DNA from 2 places in the Janthinobacterium sp. OK676 genome. Region 2 is predicted to be linked to the other one. Evidence: predicted binding sites of a transcription regulator. Region 2 holds the regulator's gene; the other holds the start of a gene.

Region 1 (11,416 bases), on a different contig from region 2:
GAAGACGACCCCTTTGTGCCGGAGCCACTGGCACTTCCTCGGGTGGAGGCAGAGGCCATTGTCCGCGCAGCAGCCGAGCATGGCCTGCGAAGCATGGTGATACGGCCCCCTGTGATTTGGGGACCGGGCGACAATGGCCCTGTCGCGAGCGTGTACCGCTCGGTTGCGATCACCGGCGCCGCCTGCTACATCGGTGCCGGACTCGCCGCCTATTCCAACGTGCACAGCGCCGATCTGGCGCAGCTGTTTGCGCTTGGGATTGAACGCGGGCAGTCTGGCGCGCTGTACCACGCCGCTGCCGGGGAAATCCCATACCGCTGGATTGCCGAGGCCGTGGCGCGTGACCTAGGTGTCAAAACGCGCAGCCTGACGATGGAGGAGGCGACCGAGGTATTCGGCCCATTCGGGGCGCTACTGCTATCAGCATGCAGCCGCTCGCGCGATCCACGGACACGATCCGATCTAGGCTGGCAGCCCACCCAATTCGATTTTCTGTCGCAGGTAGGCGAGCCACGGCTGCGTGCGCTCGCAAACCCTTAATTTAACCAAGGAGCAAATCTATGAAGACACATGAAAACAAGGTCGCCATCATCACTGGCGGCAAGCAGGGTATCAGGTACGGCATCGCCAAACTTTTGGCCCAGCGCGGGGCGAAAGTCATCCTCGTCAATCGCCAAGATGCTGCGGAGGAAGCTGCTCAGATCGGCAATGGCGCGATAGCCATCGCGGCCGACGTGACGAGTGAGGCCGACTGGGCGCGGGTTGCTGCCAAGGTAGAGCAAGAATTCGGCCGTGCCGACGTCCTCGTGCATGCGGCCGGCATTTACCCGATCACAGGGCTTGACCAGATGACGCAGGACGAATGGCGCCGCGTGATGGCTGTGAACCTCGACGCCCATGTGATCGGCGCCCGAGCGATCGTGCCGCTGATGCGCAAGGCTGGGGGCGGGGCAATCGTCGCCGTGGGTTCCGACGCGGTTGGTATGGTGACCCCGCCCGGAATGGGATTTTCTCACTACATCACCTCGAAGATGGGTGTGGTAGGTCTCGTCCGCGCGCTCGCCAATGAGCTCGCGGCTGACAACATCATCGTTAACGCCGTTCATCCTGGCATCACCGACACGGAAGGTGCGAGCGGCATGCCGAACGAGCAGAAAGCGCAGGTTTACATGATGCAGGCGATCAAGCGGCTCGGTACGCCCGCTGACATCGCCGGCCCCGTGGCCTTCCTCACCGGCGAAGATGCGCGCTTCGTTACAGGGCAGACATTGGTGGTCGACGGTGGCCTGATGCGGCTGTGAAGAGGAGGGGGGGCTATACAAACGCTGCAGCTCGTGGCTTAGGACGGGGACGCGATGACGCATGGAATTGCACCACTTACGATGCTTCATCGCGGTCGCCGATGAGCTGCATTTCGCTCGCGCAGCGGAGCGACTGCATATTGAACAGTCTCCACTGCCGGCCAGCCCCAAGACCGATCTCGACCGCTATGCCGCGCTGCACGCGTAGACCTACGGCGAGGTGGTCGATGCGATCACGCTGATCCTTTACATGCTTGAGGCGTTCATGGCGGGAGATCGGAGATTCAGGAAAAGCGGCGGGGCCAAGGCCCCGCTCCCGAAACCTGGCTGACGACGCTTCGGCCATCGGCCGCATGACCAACGCGCAGCCCAAGGATGCGCGTTCGCTTTCAGCGCTAAAGAGAGGCGGTGAGATAATGCCTCGACGATTGCTTTACTGCCGCCATGACGCGATGAGGCTGTGTACCGCGATGCTCCTCGCAAAGCCGGAAGCCCCTGAAAGCCACCTCAATTCGGTCTAACTGTTGTCTTGTATAGCCTGCTGTCCTTTGTTCAAGTCGCGCTCCAGCGTTGATATACCTTCGTATAGCTCCGCCGGCGGGAATATGAATGAGGCGCAGCCTTGGAAGGCCTCCGACCTTACCCTTCGCCCACGACGTGGGCTGCGCGGCGAGATGAACCTCACCTTGCGGATGGACGATTCGGGCTTAATGAATCGCTACGATTGCTGTAGGCACTTTGTTGCCATAATTAATTGCGAAAGGAAACTCGTTAGTGAAAGTTCCGGCTCTTCGTATCAAGCTGACCGAGCAAATGCGAGCAATCCACCAGTCGCTTGGCAATCAGGTTGCGCACGCCACTCTTCGATTGCCAGATACCGTACACCCCCAAGAGTGAGGCATTCATCAGTTCGGCACGCTGCTTCTCCACCAGCGTGGGCCAGACAATAATGTTGATGGTGCCAAATTCATCTTCCAGGGTGAGGAAGATCACCCCCTTGGCCGTTTCCGGCCGCTGTCTTACCGTGACTATGCCGCAGCCCCTGGCCAGCTGGCCATCGCTGAAGGTGTTCAGGATGTCCGACGGTACAAAGCGCATTTTATTGAGCCGTTCACGCAAGAGCGCAAGTGGATGGCGGCCCAGTGTCAGGCCGACATGACGGTAGTCCGCCACGATGTCATCGGCTTCCGTCGGTGGCGCCAGCTCCAGCAGGGGTTCGGCAATGGTCGTCGCGCGCATCAAATCCCGCTCCGGCACGCTCGCCGCAGCATCCCACATGGCCATGCGGCGGTTGCCCGTCAGCGCTACCAGGGCGTTGGCCGACGCCAGCGCCTTCATATCCCCCGCATCGAGTTGCGCGCGCATGGCAACATCGCGCGTGTTCTTGAATGGTGCCGCGGCGCGGGCCTCTTCAATACGCCAGGCCGCCTCTCGCATCATTCCATTGATATTATTGAGACCAAGGCGTACCGCCAGTCTGCCGTTTGCCACCGGCTCCAGGGATGCTTCCCATCCGCTCGCGCAGACATCAATGGGTCTTACCTCGACGTCATGTCGGCGCGCGTCCTGCACCAGGGAGGAGCGGCTATAAAAACCCATCGGCTGGCTGTTGAGCAGGGCGGCCAGGAACTCGGCGGGATGATGGCACTTGAGCCAGCTGCTGGCGTAGGCCAGCAGGGCAAAGCTGTGCGCATGGGATTCCGGAAAACCGTATTCGGCAAAGCCGCGTATCTGGCCAACAATCGACGTAGCAAACTCGATGCTGTAGCCTCGCTCGGCCATGCCGCTCATGAGTTGATCTTCGAACTGTTCCAGGCCACCTTTTCTTTTCCAGGCGGCCATGGCGCGGCGCAGGCGATCGGCTTCACCGGCCGTAAAACCCGCCGCCGTCATGGCAATCGACATGACCTGCTCCTGAAAGATCGGCACCCCGAGCGTGCGCCGCAGCACCGCCTCGATCTCCGGGCTCGGATAGGTCACTGCTTCCAGGCCCTGGCGCCGGCGCAAATACGGATTGATCATGCCGCCCTGGATGGGGCCTGGCCGGATGATGGCCACCTCAATGACCAGATCATAGAATTCGCGTGGCTGCATGCGCGGCAGCATCGACATCTGCGCCCGCGATTCGATCTGAAATACGCCGATGGTGTCCGCTTGAGAGATCATCTGGTACGTGGCGGCATCCTCGTGGGGCATATCGCCCAGTTCAAAACGCTCGCCACGCTGCTCCGAGATCAAAGTCAGTGCGCGGGCGATACACGACAGCATGCCCAGCGCCAGGATGTCGATTTTTAGGAGACCCAGCTCATCGATGTCATCCTTATCCCATTGAATCACGGTGCGCTCGGGCATGGCGGCGTTTTCAATGGGCACCAGGCGGGAGAGGGGGCCGCGTGAAATGACGAAGCCGCCCGGATGCTGGGAGAGATGACGTGGAAAACGCATCAGGCGCTCGGCAATTGCCGCCCATTTTTCGGCGATGGGGGAGTGCGGATCGAGTCCGCAAGTGGTAAGGCGCTGCTGCAGGTCGGCCCGCCCACCCCAGCTATGCGAGGCTTTGGCCACCTTGTCGACCACCGATAAATCGACGCCCAGCGCGCGCCCCACATCGCGTAGGACACTGCGCGGGCGATAGGAAATGACGACTGCCGTCAGGGCGGCCCGCATGCGGCCATACTTGCGATAGATGTATTGAATCACCTCCTCGCGCCGCTGGTGTTCGAAGTCGACATCGATGTCGGGCGGTTCATCGCGCTCGCGTGAGATAAACCGCTCGAAGAGGAGGGTGCCGCGCGAGGGATCGACCTCGGTGATGCCAAGGCAGTAGCAGACAGCCGAATTCGCCGCCGATCCGCGCCCCTGGCAGAGGATTTTTTGCGAGCGGGCGAAGCGCACGATGTCGAATACCGTCAAAAAATAGGGTTCATATTGCATGTCGCCGATCAGTTCCAGCTCATATTCCAGCTGTGCCTGCACGTTGTCCGGAATGGCGTGCGGGTAGCGCCAGTGCGCGCCGATATACGCCTGCTCGCGCAGGTAGCTGGCCGGGGTCTGCCCCTCCGGCACGATCTCGCCTGGATATTCATAGCGTAGTTCATCGAGCGAAAAGGTGCAGCGCTGGGCCACGCGCAGGGTTTCATCGAGGGCGTCGCGCGGATACAGGTTACCCAGCCGCAAACGCGAGCGTAGATGCGCTTCGGCATTCGAGGCCAGCTGATAGCCGCACTGCGCCACCGGCGTATTCAGACGAATCGCGGTCATGGTGTCCTGGATGATTTTCATCGAGCGTAGATGCATGACGACATCGCCCGTGGCGACGACAGGTAAACTGAATTCGGCGCCGATGGCTTCGACCATGGCGCGGTGCCGATCATCCTGCGCGCGGTGGTGCAACGTCAAAGCGACGCGCGTGCGGCCCGGTGCGCTGCGCACCAGCCATTCGGCTTGCCGCTCGATCTCTTCATAGGGGGCGTTATATGTGGGGCACAGAATGAGCTGGCAGCCAGGCAACCCTTTTAAGTGGACGAGAGGGGCGGTGGGGTTGGCGATGTCGCGTGGCCACACCAGGTAACTTCCCTTGTCGGCGCGCGTGCGCGCAGCGGTAATGAGTTCGCTCAGGTTGCCGTAGCCGTCGCGGTCCATGGCCAGGATCAGCACCGTGAAGGGCGGGGTGCCGTCTTCCGGTGTCACTTTCATTTGGCTGCCAATGATGAGATGGATGTTCCACTCCCGCGCGGCCACATGCGCCTTGACCACACCGGCCAGGGAACATTCGTCGGCCATGGCGATGGCCTGGTAGCCCAGCTGGGCCGCGCGCGCCACCAATTGATCGGGCGGAGAGGCGCCGTGCAGGAAGGAGTAATGGCTCATGCACTGCAGCTCGGCATAGTCGGGCAGCGTGGGAGCGAGTGGTTTGTCCATGATCAGCCGAACATGCCGTGCAGGTACCAGCGGCCGTCAACGACACGTTCCAGGTAGATCCAGTAGCAGGTCGCGTCGCTTCCTTGCGCGATGTAATAGTCGCGGGCAGCGATTTGATCATTCCACCAGCCGGCCTCAATGCGTTCCGGCCCCTTGAGCATTTTTAGTGGGGAACCATAGAAGGGACGTTCGCCGCGCAGCAGCAGCGGGATGGGTTTGGGTAGCAGCCAGAACGGGCGCTCAAACGCCTCATCCTCGGCGTTGAGCGCCTTGCGCTTCTCGGTGGCAGCAGCCCAGGCATTGCTTTCCTCCGGCCGATGGTCGTGATGCTCGACAGGCGAGAGGACGTTGTCGCTGCCAAGACGGGCGCTGAGTAATTCCAATAGGCGCTTATAGTCGGCGGGGCTGCCGCCCGGCTCGGGAAACAGGTCTTGCGTCGGCGGCGCCATCGCCGTGAGCAGTCGCGCTTCCAGGCGCAGGGCGATGACCGGGGCAACCAGTTCCGTGCGCGCCAGGCGCTCCTTCAGTAGCCGTATCAGGTGTGCGTCGCGCCAGGTCGGCTCCGCCAATCCGATCTCGATCGGCGTGGGCGGGATCGCGGTCTTGCCGCGCTCGTGCTCCAGCAGCAGAACAAAAACACTCACGGCCTGCTGGCGCGCGACCAGCCAGCCGACAAATTGCTGCAGCAGGCCCGTGGCGCCGTCCAGCAGGGCATCGGCGTGTTCGATCCGGTCAAAAGTTTCGATGCGCGCTGAAAAAGTCTCGGGAATGGCGATCCATTCAAACAGTTCAGGAGCGAGTCCATAGGCGCGGTCGAGTTCATCGAGCACGTGCTTGTTCATCCTGCGCTGGATGCCAGGGCGGGGCAGGCGCCGTAGCGCCGCCAGATGATCGGCACCAATGTCCGTTAGCCATTCGAGGTGATTCGCCGTGCTGGGCAGATAGGCGCAGGGCATGCGGTCGAGCTGGCGCTCGAGTGAGCGCATGTGCACCGTGCGCCGCACAATGATCTGGCGTTTGGCCGGCTGCCAGCGCGACAGCAGCCAGGCCCCCATGGCCGTCGGCGCCGTGCCGAGCTGCGCGGTCACCCCAAGCGCTTGCAGGGCAGCGCGAATGCGCCGGCTGATGGCGGCTCGCCCGTTAAACAGGCGCAAGCTGGCAGTCACGTCCAATAACAGGCTGAAGTCGCCGGCATGCGCCACTTCCGGGGTGAACTGGAGGAGGGCGAGCGCGATGGCATTGCTGGTGATCAATTCACGCTCAAGATTACGCTCCAGGATGACGCTATCCGGCGAGACGGCCGCTACACCGCCAGGGCGCATGCCGACGCGCACGCCTTCGGCAAAGGCTTGCTGCGAGACGGTGATGATGCGGCCTTTCTCGACCACCGCATACGGCCCCGGCTCACACCAGCGCGGCCTGAGGCATTCGAGAGGCAACAGTGGGAGGTGTACGCTGAACCAGAACCGCATTTTGATCGTCCAAAAATCGTTGACGTGCCGGCATGTCTGCCAGCGGGATAAAGAGTGGCGCCTCATGATGTGGGCCACGCCGTTTGATGATGTGAGCGGAAATGCCACCAGCGGCGGGGCGCAACGCCAAGCGCAATGGTGCAGGTGAGGCATCGGCCGCTGCGCTCATCGGCCGGACCAGCCAGAAGAACGTTTCGGTTGTCTGCGCCGCCAGATTGAGGCGCCGCAGTGCCTCGTCGCGAATATTGGCTTGCCACAACAGCACCGCGCCGCAGCTGCCATTGCGCAGGATCTGCTCGGTGGACCAGAGAGCATCTGCGGTGCTAGGGGCGCGTATCCAGAGCAGGTTCGGGCAACTCAGGTCCATGAATTTGCAGGCGGCGGAGTTGGGCAAGTACGGCGGCTGCACCAGGGCGATCCGACGATGTTGCGATAGTTGTGCCAGCACTGGCCGCAACAAGTGCATTTCCCCGATACCCGCTTGCTGAACTAGCAACTCCGTGAAGGTCGATTGCGGCCAACCGTTGCCCGGAAGTTCGTGATCCAAGACGCTGTGACCGGTAGTAACAGTGCTGGTTGTTCCTCGACTCAGCTCACTAGCCCGCCAGACGTCACGCAGCAAGGCACTATTGGCCAGTGTGGTAGGGCTGCTACGTTGAAGGGAAGGTGAAAGCATGGTGGCTGGCTTGCGAGGTTGTGGATCATTCTCAAAACTACTGTACATAAATACAGTATATGCTGAGGACGTCAAAAACTGCAAGGTCCATGAATTTCTTGAATTGTTAAAACTAACGGTTGTGATGGCACGAAAGAGTCAAGAGGATCGCCGAAGCTCAAGCATCGTTTGCTTGAGCGCGACGGTAGTCTCTGCAGGGCAGATGAATAACCAGGTCAACGCCAATTTCGTCGTCAGATCAGGCAGCCACGAGATCGCACACCAGGTATTTGGCAGAACACCCAGGCCCATAGCACGATCCATCGGTTTTACAACTTCCAAAAACTATGAATAAGGAAAGTCTCAGCTACTGGTGGCGATTCACCTCAAATGTTCTCGCCTGGAAGCTTGCATAGATAGACAATACAGCGCAACCAAGAACGTGTGATTCACCTAGGCCTGGAGCGGGCGGGTGTGCGAGTCCCGCACTGCTGGCACCTCGTCAGGTGCCGAAAATCTCTTGGATTCGAGCACTTATTTGTTGGCGGATGTTGTTGCTGGACATTACTGGATCATCTGGATCGATGCAAAATTCGGCAGTAACGTCACTGCCAGAACCACTTTTAGCAAATGTCAGATCGAGCCACATTGCCCCTGATTTTCCAGGTGTACCTGACGAGACAGTTTGAGCTAAATGGTAAAAGGCGCCGCTTTGCTTTTCATGCTTGTATCCCTGATCAACCAAGTAAGTTCGATCAACCGTTTTTCGGTAAAACGTGATCTGTTCAGGCGACTTAAATCCGAAACGGGTCATTGCGCGTCCATAAAGCGTATCAACATCGACGCTACTTTTATGAATCGGCAGTACCGTGCATCCTGATTCTTTGGAGTAAGTGGTGGCTGAAATTCTATTGGGATATAAATTGCCTTGGCGTATGTGGGAAGGCGCAGCTATATTGGTGTCGATCTTTAACAAGCCATTGAGTGATTGAACAAATTCGGCGCAAGCCACGATATTTAGTGCGATGATTTCAATCCAAGCGATATTAATGAATTTCACAATATCTCCGTATTCAGAGCGGTAATATTTCCCACTTCCAAAGTCACCGATATTTTCGGCTCCATGGTCTAAGTGTGTGTCGCCCGATCTGCTGCAGGCCGTGCCTTCACCGATTTACTATTGCAAAAACTTTTCGTCGAACGCTTTCTGCCTTTGCTTTTCCACGTGCTTGTCGTAGCGGTCCATTGCCAACAATCCTGCAATGCCCGCTAGTAAGATGACGATGACGATCATCAGAACTTTACGCATTTTGCACCTCGACACAATCCACTATGTTTGCGAGCTGACCAGTCCGGCATCCCGAAGTTTTTGCAAAAAAATGTACCCATCCTCTTCTTCTGTAAAGATATCTTCACCGTCGAGCATGTACGCCTTGAGCCATTCCGCGATACCAGCTTCTTCATTTTTCAAGGCCAATTCCGTCTGCGCAAGGCGATAATGCACAAACGGGTTCTCTTGGCCATCAGGACCATTTAGCGCATCGAATAATGCCTCGCGCGCCGCAGAAAAATCAGCAAGGTGGTGGAGCGCATCGCCAATGGAGGCTTTCAGCCAGGTATACGCTTCCCACTTAGCCTGTGGTGCAGGGAGCAGATCAAGGGCCTGCGTCCATCTCTCCGCTGCTTGGCTGAATTCGCCTTGATCGGCCAGGTCATTGCCCATTTCTGATAGCAAGTCGATCTGCTTGCTTACATTGGAAGGTAAGTCCATTCAGTTTCCCTTTTGCTGCTGTTCAAGCGCCCGGTTCCGGTCATCGAGTTCATAATACGAGACCTCTTGGAGAAAGCCAGGCTGTCGCATCTTCTTTATGCGCCATATCAGTAAATCGCAGTTCATACCATTTATTATCGCTCGCAAGAAACTCTGACTGTCCAGTGAAAGCATTATCACGTGGGACATTCACAGAGGGTATTCTCTGAGCACCATATGGCCTATACCGTACTTTCAGGATACTTTTTGCATTCCTTCAAGAATTCACATCGGCGACACTGCGATATTGATTCCGCGTGATCGGCTGAAATCGTTTGGCTCAATAAAGCGATTCTGCGGTGATAAAATGCCGTGATTTGTTTGTGATTAAGCAAGAAAACCTTGATGGCTCTACGCCCAGGTATCTCAGGGTGCTCAACAACGACAAATCCATACTCGTTCACCTTGGCGCCGCTTGCCAATTCCAGAACCATCTTTTGGACCGAAAGTTCGATCACGTCCGACATGAACACGCGCTCCACACTTCGGATTTTGTATTCCATTAACGTGAGTCTTCCTTTGTTGCGATAGACTCGATCAACACGCGCCAGGAGTTTGATGGGGTGGTCGATTGAGAAAGTTTGCTCTGCGTAAGCCAGGCTGGCGTAACGCAATTCGTTCGGGAACCAGCTGGGGCGCGTTCGACACGTGGCATGCCTTCGCACGCCACGTACAACACAGAGCAACAGAAGCACCCAACTCACATGCCAGAGTATCGATAGATAAGTCGAAGTGTTCATTTTTTTTCATGAATGCGTGTGACAAGGCGAAGGCGCGCTTGGCGCCTTTGTAGCACTTGTCGATGTCGCGACCAGCACCGTTGTTGGCGCAGTCTCAAAAAAACCGTTCGAACGGATTTCCCCATTTGAACGCGCATGTTGCGCACCGCCGATAGGCTTCTTGGCAATACCTTGTTCAACCAACTGTAGAGTTTGGTCGGGCGTCTAGGTAAACTGTTGGCCTCGATAGCGGAGCGCTCTCTCAGGCCAATTGGCGCAAACGGCGCGGTATTCAAATCCAATGTTTCGATGAAGAACCTCACGTGTTGAAGCTCTCCATAGGCCCGTGCCTGTTCGCGTTCGGGCGAGCAGCGTGGGCCAAACCTGTCGGCCAAAACGATCTTGCGTTCGCAGAACCCCATTTCGGCCAGTTGGCTAGCACTGATACGCGGTAGCTCTTCGTTTTCCATGGATTACTCCTATTCGCTTCTTGATGGGCCAAAAAGCTCCATCGATGCCAACGCGGCGACGGTGTCTTGATTCGGCGTGTTTGGTTCAGAATTTGGTTTGCTGAGGCACGGTGCTTCCATGGTCGACGTGGTCTGCCCGGATTGCTGTACTACCAGCCCGGCATAGGCCAGCGTGCGCAGACGATTCACGCGGCGCGGTCCCTTAGGAAACCTGATGAGATCGTCATACAGGGGAGGGTTGTCCGCGCGCTCCAGCTCTACACTCAAACGGATAGTGATGGGTGTGCCCATGATTTAAGTCGCCGTGTCTAGCGGCTCTGTGCCATCTGTCCGTGCCGATGCAGCGTCCGCCTGCTTGGCCAGTTCTGTTCCAGCAAACTGAAAACCTTTGACGTTGGCAAAGATCGGATCCTTGAGTTCCTGCAGCTCGTGATGCGGGAATGCGGTTTTCAGTGCTTTTCGATAGAAGAAGGCGCCACCGCCGACCAGAATAATATTTTTGATGTCGGCAGCGTCGCCCACGTAGTGCAGCATCTCGGCGACAGCCTGCTCCGGGATTTTCTGCGCGAGCGGCAGGTGTTGGGCGATGTCGTACTCTTTTTGAAAGATGACCGGTTTCTTTCCCGTCCGCAGCGCCAAATCGATCGCGTCGTATTCCCGGTAATGAGAGCCGGTGGCTCGGCTGATTCCTTCGATGATCGAGTGGAGCACGTCAAACATGCCACGCGGTACCGAGTGGCTGCGCTTGTCAATTTGCTGCATACCTTGCGTCACGAGCCAATCAAACGTCCGCCGACCTGGATCGATGATCAGATTGCGCTCCTTGCGCATCTGGGCAAGGCGCCCATGGGTCAGCCCGCAGTACATCAAGGCTCCGGATGGCTGCGCAATTGCTTTGACGCGCGCGATCGTGATCTTTCTGCCTTCCGCCAGGGTGTGTTCACCGGTCACGCGGCGTTCCAACGCCGCCACCTGCTTCTTGAGCTTATAGGTGGCCACGGGTAGGCCAAGTACCAGGAGATCGATCCGGTCCAGACGCATGTAATGCAGTGCACCCAGTAGCAAAGC
Region 2 (11,416 bases):
TTACACAAGAAGTCTCCCATGCAAAATCTCCCCACCACCTTGCCGGACTGGCTTGCCATGCTGGAAACCCGCCATTCGGAAACCCAGATCAACATGGGCCTGGACCGCGTGCAAGCCGTCAAGGCACGCATGCAGCTGGCGTTTGCCTGCCCCGTGATCATGGTGGCGGGCACGAATGGCAAGGGTTCCACCTGCGCCATGCTGGAATCCGTACTGTTGCGTGCAGGCTACAAAGTGGGGCTGTACATCAAGCCGCACTTTCTCGATTTTAACGAGCGCGCCCGCGTGCTGGGCGAGATGGCCAGCGATGAGCAGATCGTCGCCAGCTTCAATGCCGTCGAAGCCGTGCGCGGCGACACGCCGCTGACGTATTTCGAATTCACCACCCTGGCGATTTTGCATCTGCTGTCGCAGGCGCAGCTGGACGTGGCCATCCTGGAAGTGGGCCTGGGCGGGCGTCTCGACGCCGTCAACGTGATCGACGCGGACGTGGCCATCGTCACCAGCGTCGATATCGACCACACGGATTACCTGGGCGACACGCGCGAAGCGATCGGCTTTGAAAAGGCAGGCATCTTCCGTCCGGGCAAGGCGGCCATCTGCAGCGATCCCGTGCCGCCCCAATCCTTGATCGATCATGCCGAGGCCATCGGCGCCGACCTGTGGCTGATGGGCCGCGATTTCAATTATTCGGGCGACAAGCAGCAGTGGAACTACGGCGGGCGCGAGCAGCGCCGCAATTCGCTCGCGTATCCAAGCTTGCGCGGCGCCAACCAGATCCTCAATGCGACGGCCGTGCTGGCCGCGCTGGAGGTGCTGAAGCTGAAACTGCCCGTGGGCGCGCAGGAAGTGCGCACGGGCCTCGTGACGGTGGAACTGCCGGGCCGCTTCCAGGTCCTGCCTGGCCGTCCCAGCGTAATCCTCGACGTGGCGCACAATCCGCATGCGGCGTCGGCGCTGAACCAGAACCTCGGCAACATGGGTTTCCACCCGTACACCTATGCCGTGTTCGGTTCCATGCAGGACAAGGATATCGATGGCGTACTGGCCGCGATGCGCGAACACGTCGACCACTGGTGCCTGACGGGCCTGCCTTCGCCGCGCGCGGCCACGGCTTCCGAGCTGGCCGCCAAGGTGCAGATCATGCTCGAAGACAAGCCCGACAGCAGCGAACATACTGTGTCTATTTTCGATGATCCGGCACAAGCTTTTGCAAATGCAATGAGCCGGGCCGGTGAGAATGATAGAATTGTGGTCTTTGGTTCTTTCCTCACCGTTGCCGGCGTGATGAAGGCCCGAAAATCCTCACTTCACTGAAACGCACTCGACTGAAAATCACGCATGGGCTTGTTCTCGAAACTGTTTAAAAACAAGCAAGAATCCTCTGGCGAAGACAGCGGCTTTTATGTCCCTGGCGAAGCACAGTCGCCGACCCGCAAGCGCGCCGCCAACACGGCCGGTGGCGGCGGATCGCGCCGTGGCGGCAAGGAAGCGCCGGACCCGGTCTTGCCTGAAAAAAAGCGCGCACGCCGCCGCCTGGTCGGGGCCATCGCCCTGGCCCTGGGCGTCGCTGTCGGCTTGCCGATGCTGCTCGACTCCGAGCCGAAGGCGCCCTTCAACGATATCGCCATCGACATTCCGTCGAAGGAAAAGGCTGCGCCTGCACCGGCGCCCGTGCCGGCGGCCCCTGCCCGGGCTGCGGCGAATGGCCTGGACCAGTCCGAGGAAATCGTCGATGCGCCGCTGCCGGCCGCGGCCAAGCCGACTCCCGCACCGGCGCCCGTGCTGGCCGCCGCCCAGCCCGCACCAGTCAAGCCTGCCTATGTGGAGCCGAAACCGGAGCCCAAGCCTGAGCCCAAGCCTGAGCCCAAGCCGGTCAAGGTGGAGCCGAAACCGGAACCGAAGCACGAAAGCAAGCCCGAGCCGAAACACGAGGCCAAGCCCGAACCCAAGCCTGAGCCCAAGCATGAAGTAAAACCGGAAGCCAAGCCCGAGCCGAAGCCTGTCAAGCCGGCGCAATCGGCCGACGATGCCGCGCGCGCGCTGGCGATTCTGGAAGGCAAGCCGCAAGAGAAAGCGCAGGACAAGGCGCACGACGCCGGCGGCGGCAAGTTCGTGGTGCAGGTGGCGGCCCTGGCCACGCAGGACAAGGTCGATGAATTGCAGGACAAGCTGCGCGACGCGGGCATCAAGTCGTACACGCAAAAGGTGTCCAGCCCGGCGGGCGAGCGCATCCGCGTGCGCGTGGGGCCGTTCGGCAGTCGTGAAGACGCTGAAAAGACCCGCGCCAAGCTGCAAAAGCTGGGCCTGGGCGGCAGCCTGGTACCGGCGTGATGTTGCAAGGCTGAATCGGCGTGACGATCTTCGATTACCTGGTGCTGTTCGTGCTGGTGACGTCCGTGCTGATCAGCATGATGCGTGGCCTGGTCAAGGAAATACTGTCCCTGGTCAGCTGGATCGTGGCCTTCGTCATTGCCAACGCGTATGGCGCCACCCTGGCGAAATTCCTGCCGGAAGCCGTGCCGGGCGAAGCCATCCGTTTGCTGCTGGCTTTCGTCGTGCTGTTCATCGGCGTTCGCATTTTGATGGGATTGCTGTCCATGACGGTCGACGCGCTCGTCAAGGTAACGGGCCTGAGCCTGGCCGACCGCACCCTGGGCACCCTGTTCGGCGTGGCGCGGGGCCTTGTGATCGTGCTGACCGCCGTCATCTTGTGTGGCATGACGTCCATACCGCAGCAGCCATTCTGGAAAAACGCGCAGCTCAGCCCGCTCGCGGAGCAGGGCGCGCGCGCCATCAAGCCTTATCTGCCTGCCGCTTACGCGCAGCATGTGAAATTTTGAATTTTTTTAAAATCAGTAGCACAGTTTAGGAGCACACCATGTGTGGCATCGTCGGCGTCGTTTCCCATCAACCTGTCAATCAATTGCTCTATGATGCATTGTTGCTCCTGCAACATCGCGGTCAGGACGCGGCAGGGATTGCGACCAATCACAGCAGTATGTTTTCCATGCACAAAGCCAACGGCCTCGTGCGTGACGTCTTCCGCACGCGTAACATGCGTTCGCTGCAAGGCAACTCGGGTATCGGCCACTGCCGTTATCCGACGGCCGGATCGTCGAGCGAAGAGGAAGCACAACCGTTCTATGTGAATGCGCCGTTCGGCATCACCCTGGCGCACAATGGCAACCTGACCAACTGGGAACAGTTGAAACAGGAAATGTTCAAGAACGACCGCCGCCACATCAATACCGATTCCGATTCGGAAGTGCTGCTCAATGTGCTCGCGCATGAAATCCAGGAAGCGACGACGGGCCTGAACCTGGACCCGGAAGCCATCTTCAAGGCCGTTACCGTGCTGAACCGCCGCGTCAAGGGTGGCTATGCCGCCGTCGCGCAAATCGCCGGCGTGGGCTTGCTGGCCTTCCGCGATCCGCACGGCATCCGTCCGCTGTGCCTGGGCATCAATGAAACGGAGCAAGGTCCCGAATACCTGATCGCTTCCGAATCCGTGGCCCTGGAAGGCATGGGTTTCCGCTTCGTGCGCGACATCGGTCCCGGCGAAGCCGTGTTCATCGACGCCGACAAGCAATTGCACAGCGCCCAGTGCGCCGACAACGCCAGCCTGAACCCGTGCGTGTTCGAATTCGTCTACCTGGCCCGTCCCGACTCCGTCATCGACGGCGCTTCCGTGTACGCCACGCGCCTGAAAATGGGCGAATACCTGGCCGAGAAGATCCGCGCCGAATTGCCAGGCGTGCATATCGACGTGGTCATGCCGATTCCCGATTCCTCGCGTCCGGCCGCCATCCAGCTGGCCATGGCGCTGAACATCGAGTACCGCGAAGGCTTCATCAAGAACCGCTACATCGGCCGCACCTTCATCATGCCGGGTCAGGCGGCGCGCAAGAAATCCGTGCGCCAGAAGCTCAACGCGATCCCGTCCGAGTTCAAGGACAAAGTCGTGCTGCTGGTCGACGATTCCATCGTGCGCGGCACCACCAGCCGTGAAATCGTGCAGATGGCGCGTGAAGCCGGTGCGACGAAGGTCATCTTCGCTTCGGCCGCGCCACCGGTGATCTACCCGAACGTGTACGGCATCGACATGCCGACGCGCGACGAGCTGATCGCCTACGGCCGCACGACGGAAGAGGTGTGCCGCGAAATCACGGCCGATTACCTGGTCTACCAGGATATCGGCGCGCTGAAGCAGGCCATCGCCGACGTCAACCCGGCCCTGACGAACTTCGAGGCTTCGTGCTTCGATGGCGTCTACGTGACGGGCGACGTGTCGCAGGAATACCTGGACCGCCTGGAATATGCGCGCCACCATCCGAAGGCGGCAGCGCCCGAAGATACGCCACGTTCCCAACTGAACCTGAACCTGGCGACAACGGAAGCATAAGTACCTGCCCGGCCGATGCCGGGCTTTTTTTGGGGGCGGACCTTCAGGTCTGACCCCAGCACTTGCCTTGGGTTAAGCGGCAAGACGAGTATTTTGGAACTTCCACCATGACCACCAAAAAAAACTACGGCTTCACCACCACCATCCTGCATAACGACCGCCGCAAGGGCATCGAGCACGGCTCCTTGCACAAGCCCGTGCATACCTCCGTTGCCTTTGGCTACGCCGATGCGCGCCAGCTGGCGTCCGTGTTCCAAGGCAAGGAAGCGGGCTTCCGCTACGGCCGCCAGGGTAACCCGACCGTTTCCGCGCTGGAAGACAAGGTCAACCAGATGGAAGACGGCGTGGCGACCCTGTGCTTCTCCACCGGCATGGGTGCCATCGGCGCCGTGGTGCAATCGTTGCTGCGCGCGGGCGACCATGTCGTGTCGTCGGCCTTCTTGTTTGGCAACACCAACAGCCTGTGGCAAACGGTGACGGGGCAGGGTATCGGCGTGTCCTTCGTCGACGCCACGGACGTGGCCAACGTGGCGGCCGCCATCACGCCGGCCACGCGCATCGTGTTCGTGGAAACCATCGCCAATCCGCGCACGCAGATCGCCGACCTGAAGAAAATCGGCGACCTGTGCCGCGAAAAAGGCATCTTGTACATCGTCGACAACACGATGACGACGCCATATCTGTTCCGCCCGAAAGCCGTGGGCGCGGGCCTGGTGGTCAATGCCTTGACGAAATCGATCGGCGGCCACGGCAATGCCCTGGGCGGCAGCTTGACGGACACGGGCGTGTTCGACTGGACGCAATATCCGAATATCTTTGAGAATTACAAAAAGGCGGCGCCCGCGCAATGGGGCATCGCGCAAATCCGTGCCAAGGCCTTGCGCGACTTCGGCGCCTCGCTGGGGCCGGAGGCGGCGCACCATATCGCCGTCGGCGCGGAAACCATGGCCTTGCGCATGGACCGCACTTGCTCGAACGCCCTGGCGCTGGCCACCATGCTGGCCGCCGACCCGAGAGTGGCGGCCGTGCATTACCCGGGCCTGGCGTCGCACCCGCAGCACGCGCTGGCGACGGACTTGTTCCGCAGCTATGGCTCGCTGTTCAGCTTTGAGCTGAAAGACGGCATCGACTGCTTCGATTTCCTCAACCGTTTGAACTTGGCCATTCCAGCGAGCAACCTCGGCGACACGCGCACCCTCGTCATTCCCGTCGCCCACACGATTTTCTACGAGATGGGGGCCGAGCGTCGCGCCAGCATGGGTATCGCCGAATCCCTGATCCGCGTGTCGGTGGGCATCGAAGATGAGGCCGATCTGCTCGAGGATTTCAGCAATGCGCTGGACGCATAAGCAGCCGCGCATAATGTAAAAAAGGGCCGCGACAGTCATGCTGTCGCGGCCCTTTTTTTACGCTAAAAGCTTAATGCCAGCTGCGCATGAGTCCTACCGCCAAGCCTTCCAGGGCGAACTCATCTTCCGGCGACACGGTAATCACCTTGAAGTCCGGGTTTTCAGGCAGCAGTTCGATGACGGAGCCCGTCTTCTTGTAGCGCTTGACGGTGACTTCGTCGCCGATGCGGGCGACGACGATCTGGCCATTCTTGGCGCTGTCGACTTTTTTCACGGCCAGCAAGTCGCCATCCATGATGCCGGCGTCGCGCATGGACCAGCCGCGCACCTTGAGCAGGAAGTCGGGCTTGGCCGAGAACAGGGCAGGGTCCACGTTGTAGCTCGCTTCCAGGTTTTCCTGCGCCAGGATGGGCGAGCCCGCCGCCACCCGGCCGATCAGGGGCAGCGACATCAGCAGCGCTGCCGGCACTTTCGATGGCGGCGCTTCGGCGGCCGCGCCGATCAGGCGGATGCCGCGCGAGGTGCCGGGCGAAATCTCGATCGCGCCCTTGCGGGCCAGGGCCTGCAAATGCTCTTCGGCCGCGTTGGCCGATTTGAAACCCAGTTCATTGGCGATTTCGGCACGGGTAGGAGGAAAACCCGTGTTTTCAATCGCGTCCTTGATCAGGTTCAGGATTTGTTCTTGTCGTGCTGTCAGCTTGATCATGAGCGGTGGGTGCATACTAAAATGCTGTCTATATGAACAGTCTGTATTTTTGTACAGTATCGCGCACTATGCAAGGGGATTTCGGCCTTTTTGCGTGATTTTGAAAGAAATACTGCTATCCGGGCAAGAAAGGGGCGGCTTGGTGGGCGCGGCGCAAGCAATGATTGAATAGTTTGCGAAAGGCGGTTATAATCTTCGGCTGACCTTCCCACACCCGTCTTGACGCCGGGGTGGGCGATTATCAATCCGACCTGAAGGAGTTTGCATGCGTCATTATGAAATAGTCTTTATCGTCCATCCGGACCAAAGCGAGCAAGTGCCCGCGATGATCGAACGCTACAAAGCCAGCGTAACCACCCGCGGCGGTTCGGTTCACCGCGTGGAAGATTGGGGCCGCCGTCAAATGGCTTACTCGATCCAAAAGCTGCCTAAAGCACACTACATCTGCCTGAACATCGAATGCGACAACGAGACCCTGGTCGAGTTGGAAACAGCATTCAAATTCAATGATGCCGTGTTGCGTCACCTGACCGTTAAAATGAAGAAAGCTGAAACAGCTCCTTCGCCGATGATGAAATCGGTACAACGCGAAGACGCGGCCAAAAGCCACCGCACCGAAGCACCAGCAGCCGCTCCAGCCGCAGCCGCTTAATTTTTGACCAGGATCGTGCGCTGAACCAGCTACAAGTAACCGCCATCATTGCCGAGCGCGAAATATTGCGCTACACCCCGGCAGGGCTGCCGATTGTGAATGCAGTATTGCAACACAGTTCGCAGCAGATGGAAGCAGGGATTGCCCGTTTGACCGAGTTTGATGTTGCCGCGCTAGCCGCTGGCGAAATCTCAGGCCGGTTCAGTCAGGCAAGCTTGGGCGGGATCTATCAGTTCACGGGTTTCCTGGCCAGAAAAAGCCGCAACAGCAAGAGTTTGGTGTTTCACATCATTGATTTTAGTGCAGTCATTCCCGACTAGCGCATTTTAGATACAGGAGCCTGACATGGCATTCGGTAAAAAGTTCGACAAAAATAAGCTCAAGCTTAAAGAAAAACGCAAACAGCAAAACCCATTGTTCAAACGTAAGAAGTTCTGCCGCTTCACGGCAGCTCACGTTGAGCAAGTCGACTACAAAGACGTCGACACGCTGAAAGACTTCGTCCAGGAAAACGGCAAGATCATGCCAGCGCGCCTGACCGGTACCAAAGCGCACTACCAGCGCCAAGTCGACACCGCAATCAAGCGCGCTCGCTTCCTCGCGCTGCTGCCATACACCGATCTGCACCACGCTTAATCGGTCAGATATTCCTGGAGAAGAACTATGCAAATCATTCTGTTAGAAAAAGTTGTTAACGTCGGTAACCTCGGCGAAGTCGTCAAAGTCAAAGACGGTTACGCACGTAACTTCCTGATCCCACAACGCCTGGCACGTCGTGCTACGGCAACCGCTGTGGCTGAATTCGAAGTCAAGCGCGCCGAACTGGAAAAAGCTGCTGCCGCCAAACTGGCCGCATCGCAAGCCCAGGGCGAAAAACTGAGCGGCCTGACCGTTCAAGTTGCTCAAAAAGCTGGCGTCGATGGCCGTCTGTTCGGTTCCGTCACTAACTTCGACATCGCTGAAGCGCTGACCAAGCAAGGTTTTGCTGTTGAAAAAGCACAAATCCGCATGCCTACCGGCCCGCTGAAGATCGTTGGCGAGCACAACGTTTCGGTTGCTCTGCACACCGACGTGGTCGTGGAAGTTGTTATCGCTGTCGTTCCAGACGCGAACGCGTAATTGTCTGCGGGCCTGGCCCGCAAGCATTGCCGCACTATGAAAAGCCGGGTTCGCCCGGCTTTTTTGTGGCCTTTTTTTCGCTCAATTTCAGCCCTTTATTTTTGCCAGCACGCCGAAGCGGGTATAATTCGCGCCATGAACGCCCCCTCTGATCCGCAACTGGATTCCCTCCGTATTCCGCCGCATTCGATCGAAGCAGAACAATCCGTCATCGGTGGTCTGCTGCGCGACAATGCCGCGTATGACCGCATCGCCGACTTCATGCATGCGGAGGATTTCTATCGCTATGACCATCGCATCATCTTCGAGCAAATCGTCAAGATGGTTAACGCTTCCAAGCCAGCCGATGTCATTACTGTTTTTGAAACCCTGACCCAGCTCGGCAAGGCCGATGACGTGGGCGGACTCGCTTACCTGAACGCCATGGCGCAAAACACGCCATCGGCCGCGAACATCCGGCGTTACGCCGAGATCGTGCGCGACCGCGGCGTGCTGCGCAAGCTCATCACCGTCGCCGACGATATCTCCGGCACGGCCTTCAGCCCGCAAGGCAAGGAAGTCAAGCAGATGCTTGACGAGGCCGAATCGAAGATTTTCGCCATCGCCGAAGAAGGCGCGCGCGGCGCCCAGGGCTGGACCGCCATCCAGCCCCTGCTGACGCAGGTGGTCGAGCGCATCGACGAGCTGTACAGCCGCGACAACCAGAGTGAAATCACGGGCGTGCCCACCGGTTTCATCGACCTCGACCGCATGACCTCCGGTCTGCAGCCGGGCGACCTGGTGATCGTGGCGGGCCGTCCTTCGATGGGCAAGACGGCGTTTTCCGTCAACATCGGCGAAAACGTGGCCATCGACAGCGGCTTGCCCGTGGCCGTGTTCTCGATGGAGATGGGCGGCGCCCAGCTGGCCATGCGTATGCTCGGCTCCGTCGGACAGCTCGACCAGCACCGTTTGCGTACTGGCCGCCTGAACGACGAAGACTGGCCGCGCCTGACGAATGCGATCCAGAAGATGAACGACGCGCAGTTGTACATCGATGAAACGCCCGCGCTCAATTCCATCGAATTGCGCGCCCGCTCGCGCCGCTTGTCGCGTCAATGCGGCAAGCTGGGCCTGATCATCGTCGATTACTTGCAACTGATGTCGGCCAATACGCCGGGCGACAACCGCGCCACGGAAATTTCCGAGATTTCGCGGGGCTTGAAAGGCCTGGCGAAAGAACTCGGATGCCCCGTGATCGCGCTGTCCCAGCTGAACCGCTCGCTGGAGCAACGCCCGAACAAACGTCCTGTCATGTCCGACTTGCGCGAATCGGGCGCTATCGAGCAGGATGCCGACGTGATCCTGTTCATTTACCGCGACGAGGTGTATAACCCCGACTCGCCCGACAAGGGAACGGCCGAGATCATCATCGGTAAACAGCGTAACGGTCCAATCGGCAGCATCCGCCTCACCTTCATGGGGCAGTACACCAAATTTGGCAATTACAGTGGTGGCCTGGCGCTTTACCAAGGCGACTAAGACTCAGCAGCACTGGCAATTCCATCGGCCGCCCCCGACAACGGGGCGGCTTTCTGTAGTAAATAACACGACTCAATGCTTAACGGAGAATGACATGTTTGGACGCTTGATGCCCACTGAGGGCAAGTTTTTTGAATTGTTTAACCAGCACGCGGAACTGTGCGTCAAGGGCGCCAAAGAGATGCTCGGCCTGATGACCAATTTCGACGACCTGGAAAACCGCGTGCATGCGATCGAAAGCATCGAGAAACAGGCGGACAAAGTCACCTACGCCACCGTGGAAATGCTGCACAAGACCTTCATCACGCCGATCGACCGCGATGACATCCATCAGCTGATCACGCGCCAGGACGACATCCTCGACCTGCTGGAAGATGCGGCGCAAACCGTCTCGCTGTACGACCTGAAAGCCGTTACGCCGGAAGCCAAGCGCCTGGCCGAACTGGTGCTGGCCTGTACCGAAAAAGTGCGCGACGCCGTGGCCATGCTGCACAACATGGACAACTCGCGCAAGATCGTCGCCATCTGCGAAGAGATCGACCGCCTGGAATCGGATGCCGACCACGTGATGCGCGCCGCCATGTCCAAGCTGTTCCGCGACGAACCGGACGTGCGCAACCTGATCAAGCTGAAAGCGATCTACGAAATTCTGGAAACCGTGACCGACCGTTGCGAAGACGTGTCCAATATTATCGAAGGCATCATCGTCGAAAACGCGTAAGCGTTGGGCCTGTCCTGAACCAGAATCAGAAAAGAAACTATAATGACCATACAAATCAGCATCTATGTGCTAGGCCTGTTGATCGTCCTGGCGCTGCTGTTTGACTTCATGAACGGCTTCCACGATGCCGCCAACGCGATTGCCACGGTGGTCTCGACGGGCGTATTGAAACCGCAGACCGCCGTTGCCATGGCCGCCACGTTCAACTTCGTCGCCATCTTCGTGTTCCACCAGCTGACCGTGGCCGCCACAGTAGGCAAGGGCACCATCGATCCGGCCGTGATCGACCAGTACGTGATCTTCGGCGCGCTGATGGGCGCCATCTTCTGGAATTTGTTTACCTGGTACTACGGCATTCCCTCGTCGTCCTCGCACGCCCTGATCGGCGGCCTGGTGGGCGCGGCCGTCGCCAAGTCCGGTACGGGCGCGCTGGTCGCGGCCGGCCTGTGGAAGACCGTCGCCTTCATCGTCATCGCTCCCGTGCTGGGCTTTGTCTTCGGCTCGATCATGATGCTGATCGTGTCGTGGATTTTTGTCCGATCGACGCCGCGCAAGGTCGATAAATGGTTCCGCCGCTTGCAACTGGCATCGGCGGCCGCCTACAGCCTGGGCCACGGTGGCAACGACGCGCAAAAAACCATCGGCATCATCTGGATGCTGCTGATCGCCGCCGGTTATTCGAACGCAGCGGACCAGATGCCGCCGATGTGGGTCATCATCTCGTGCTACACGGCTATCAGCTTCGGCACGCTGTTCGGCGGCTGGCGCATCGTCAAGACCATGGGCCAGAAGATCACCAAGCTCAAACCGGTCGGCGGCTTCTGCGCCGAAACGGGCGGCGCGATCACCCTGTTCGTCTCGACGGCGCTGGGCATTCCCGTGTCGACCACGCACACCATCACGGGCGCCATCGTCGGTGTCGGCTCGTCGCAAAAAATGTCGG

Evidence for each region. The regulator LexA, encoded in region 2, represses DNA repair genes until DNA is damaged. The targets are predictions, from matches to a motif close to ACTGTATNNNNATACAGT.
Region 1: a site for LexA is predicted at 7,410-7,427, ahead of imuA (translesion DNA synthesis-associated protein ImuA). Genes of this name have one in related genera too.

The regions. Positions count from the first base shown of each region.
Region 1 covers NZ_FNHA01000009.1:23,957-35,372, reverse strand. The annotation lists gene BLU39_RS17905 (NAD-dependent epimerase/dehydratase family protein) at 1-540, shown strand, start outside; gene BLU39_RS17900 (SDR family NAD(P)-dependent oxidoreductase) at 561-1,301, shown strand; partial or broken gene BLU39_RS29260 (DUF2274 domain-containing protein) at 1,363-1,632, shown strand; gene BLU39_RS17890 (error-prone DNA polymerase) at 2,073-5,222, opposite strand; gene BLU39_RS17885 (Y-family DNA polymerase) at 5,225-6,610, opposite strand; gene imuA (translesion DNA synthesis-associated protein ImuA) at 6,627-7,370, opposite strand; gene BLU39_RS28275 (hypothetical protein) at 7,852-8,409, opposite strand; gene BLU39_RS17875 (tetratricopeptide repeat protein) at 8,680-9,120, opposite strand; gene BLU39_RS28270 (PD-(D/E)XK nuclease family protein) at 9,342-9,899, opposite strand; gene BLU39_RS28265 (hypothetical protein) at 9,896-10,348, opposite strand; gene BLU39_RS17860 (hypothetical protein) at 10,358-10,639, opposite strand; gene BLU39_RS17855 (PRTRC system protein D) at 10,643-11,416, opposite strand, start outside.
Region 2 covers NZ_FNHA01000002.1:351,766-363,181, reverse strand. The annotation lists gene folC (bifunctional tetrahydrofolate synthase/dihydrofolate synthase) at 19-1,317, shown strand; gene BLU39_RS05195 (SPOR domain-containing protein) at 1,342-2,334, shown strand; gene BLU39_RS05190 (CvpA family protein) at 2,355-2,843, shown strand; gene purF (amidophosphoribosyltransferase) at 2,882-4,405, shown strand; gene BLU39_RS05180 (cystathionine gamma-synthase family protein) at 4,513-5,754, shown strand; gene lexA (transcriptional repressor LexA) at 5,825-6,460, opposite strand; gene rpsF (30S ribosomal protein S6) at 6,726-7,112, shown strand; gene priB (primosomal replication protein N) at 7,133-7,432, shown strand; gene rpsR (30S ribosomal protein S18) at 7,458-7,748, shown strand; gene rplI (50S ribosomal protein L9) at 7,776-8,231, shown strand; gene BLU39_RS05150 (replicative DNA helicase) at 8,367-9,752, shown strand; gene BLU39_RS05145 (DUF47 domain-containing protein) at 9,847-10,473, shown strand; gene BLU39_RS05140 (inorganic phosphate transporter) at 10,513-11,416, shown strand, end outside.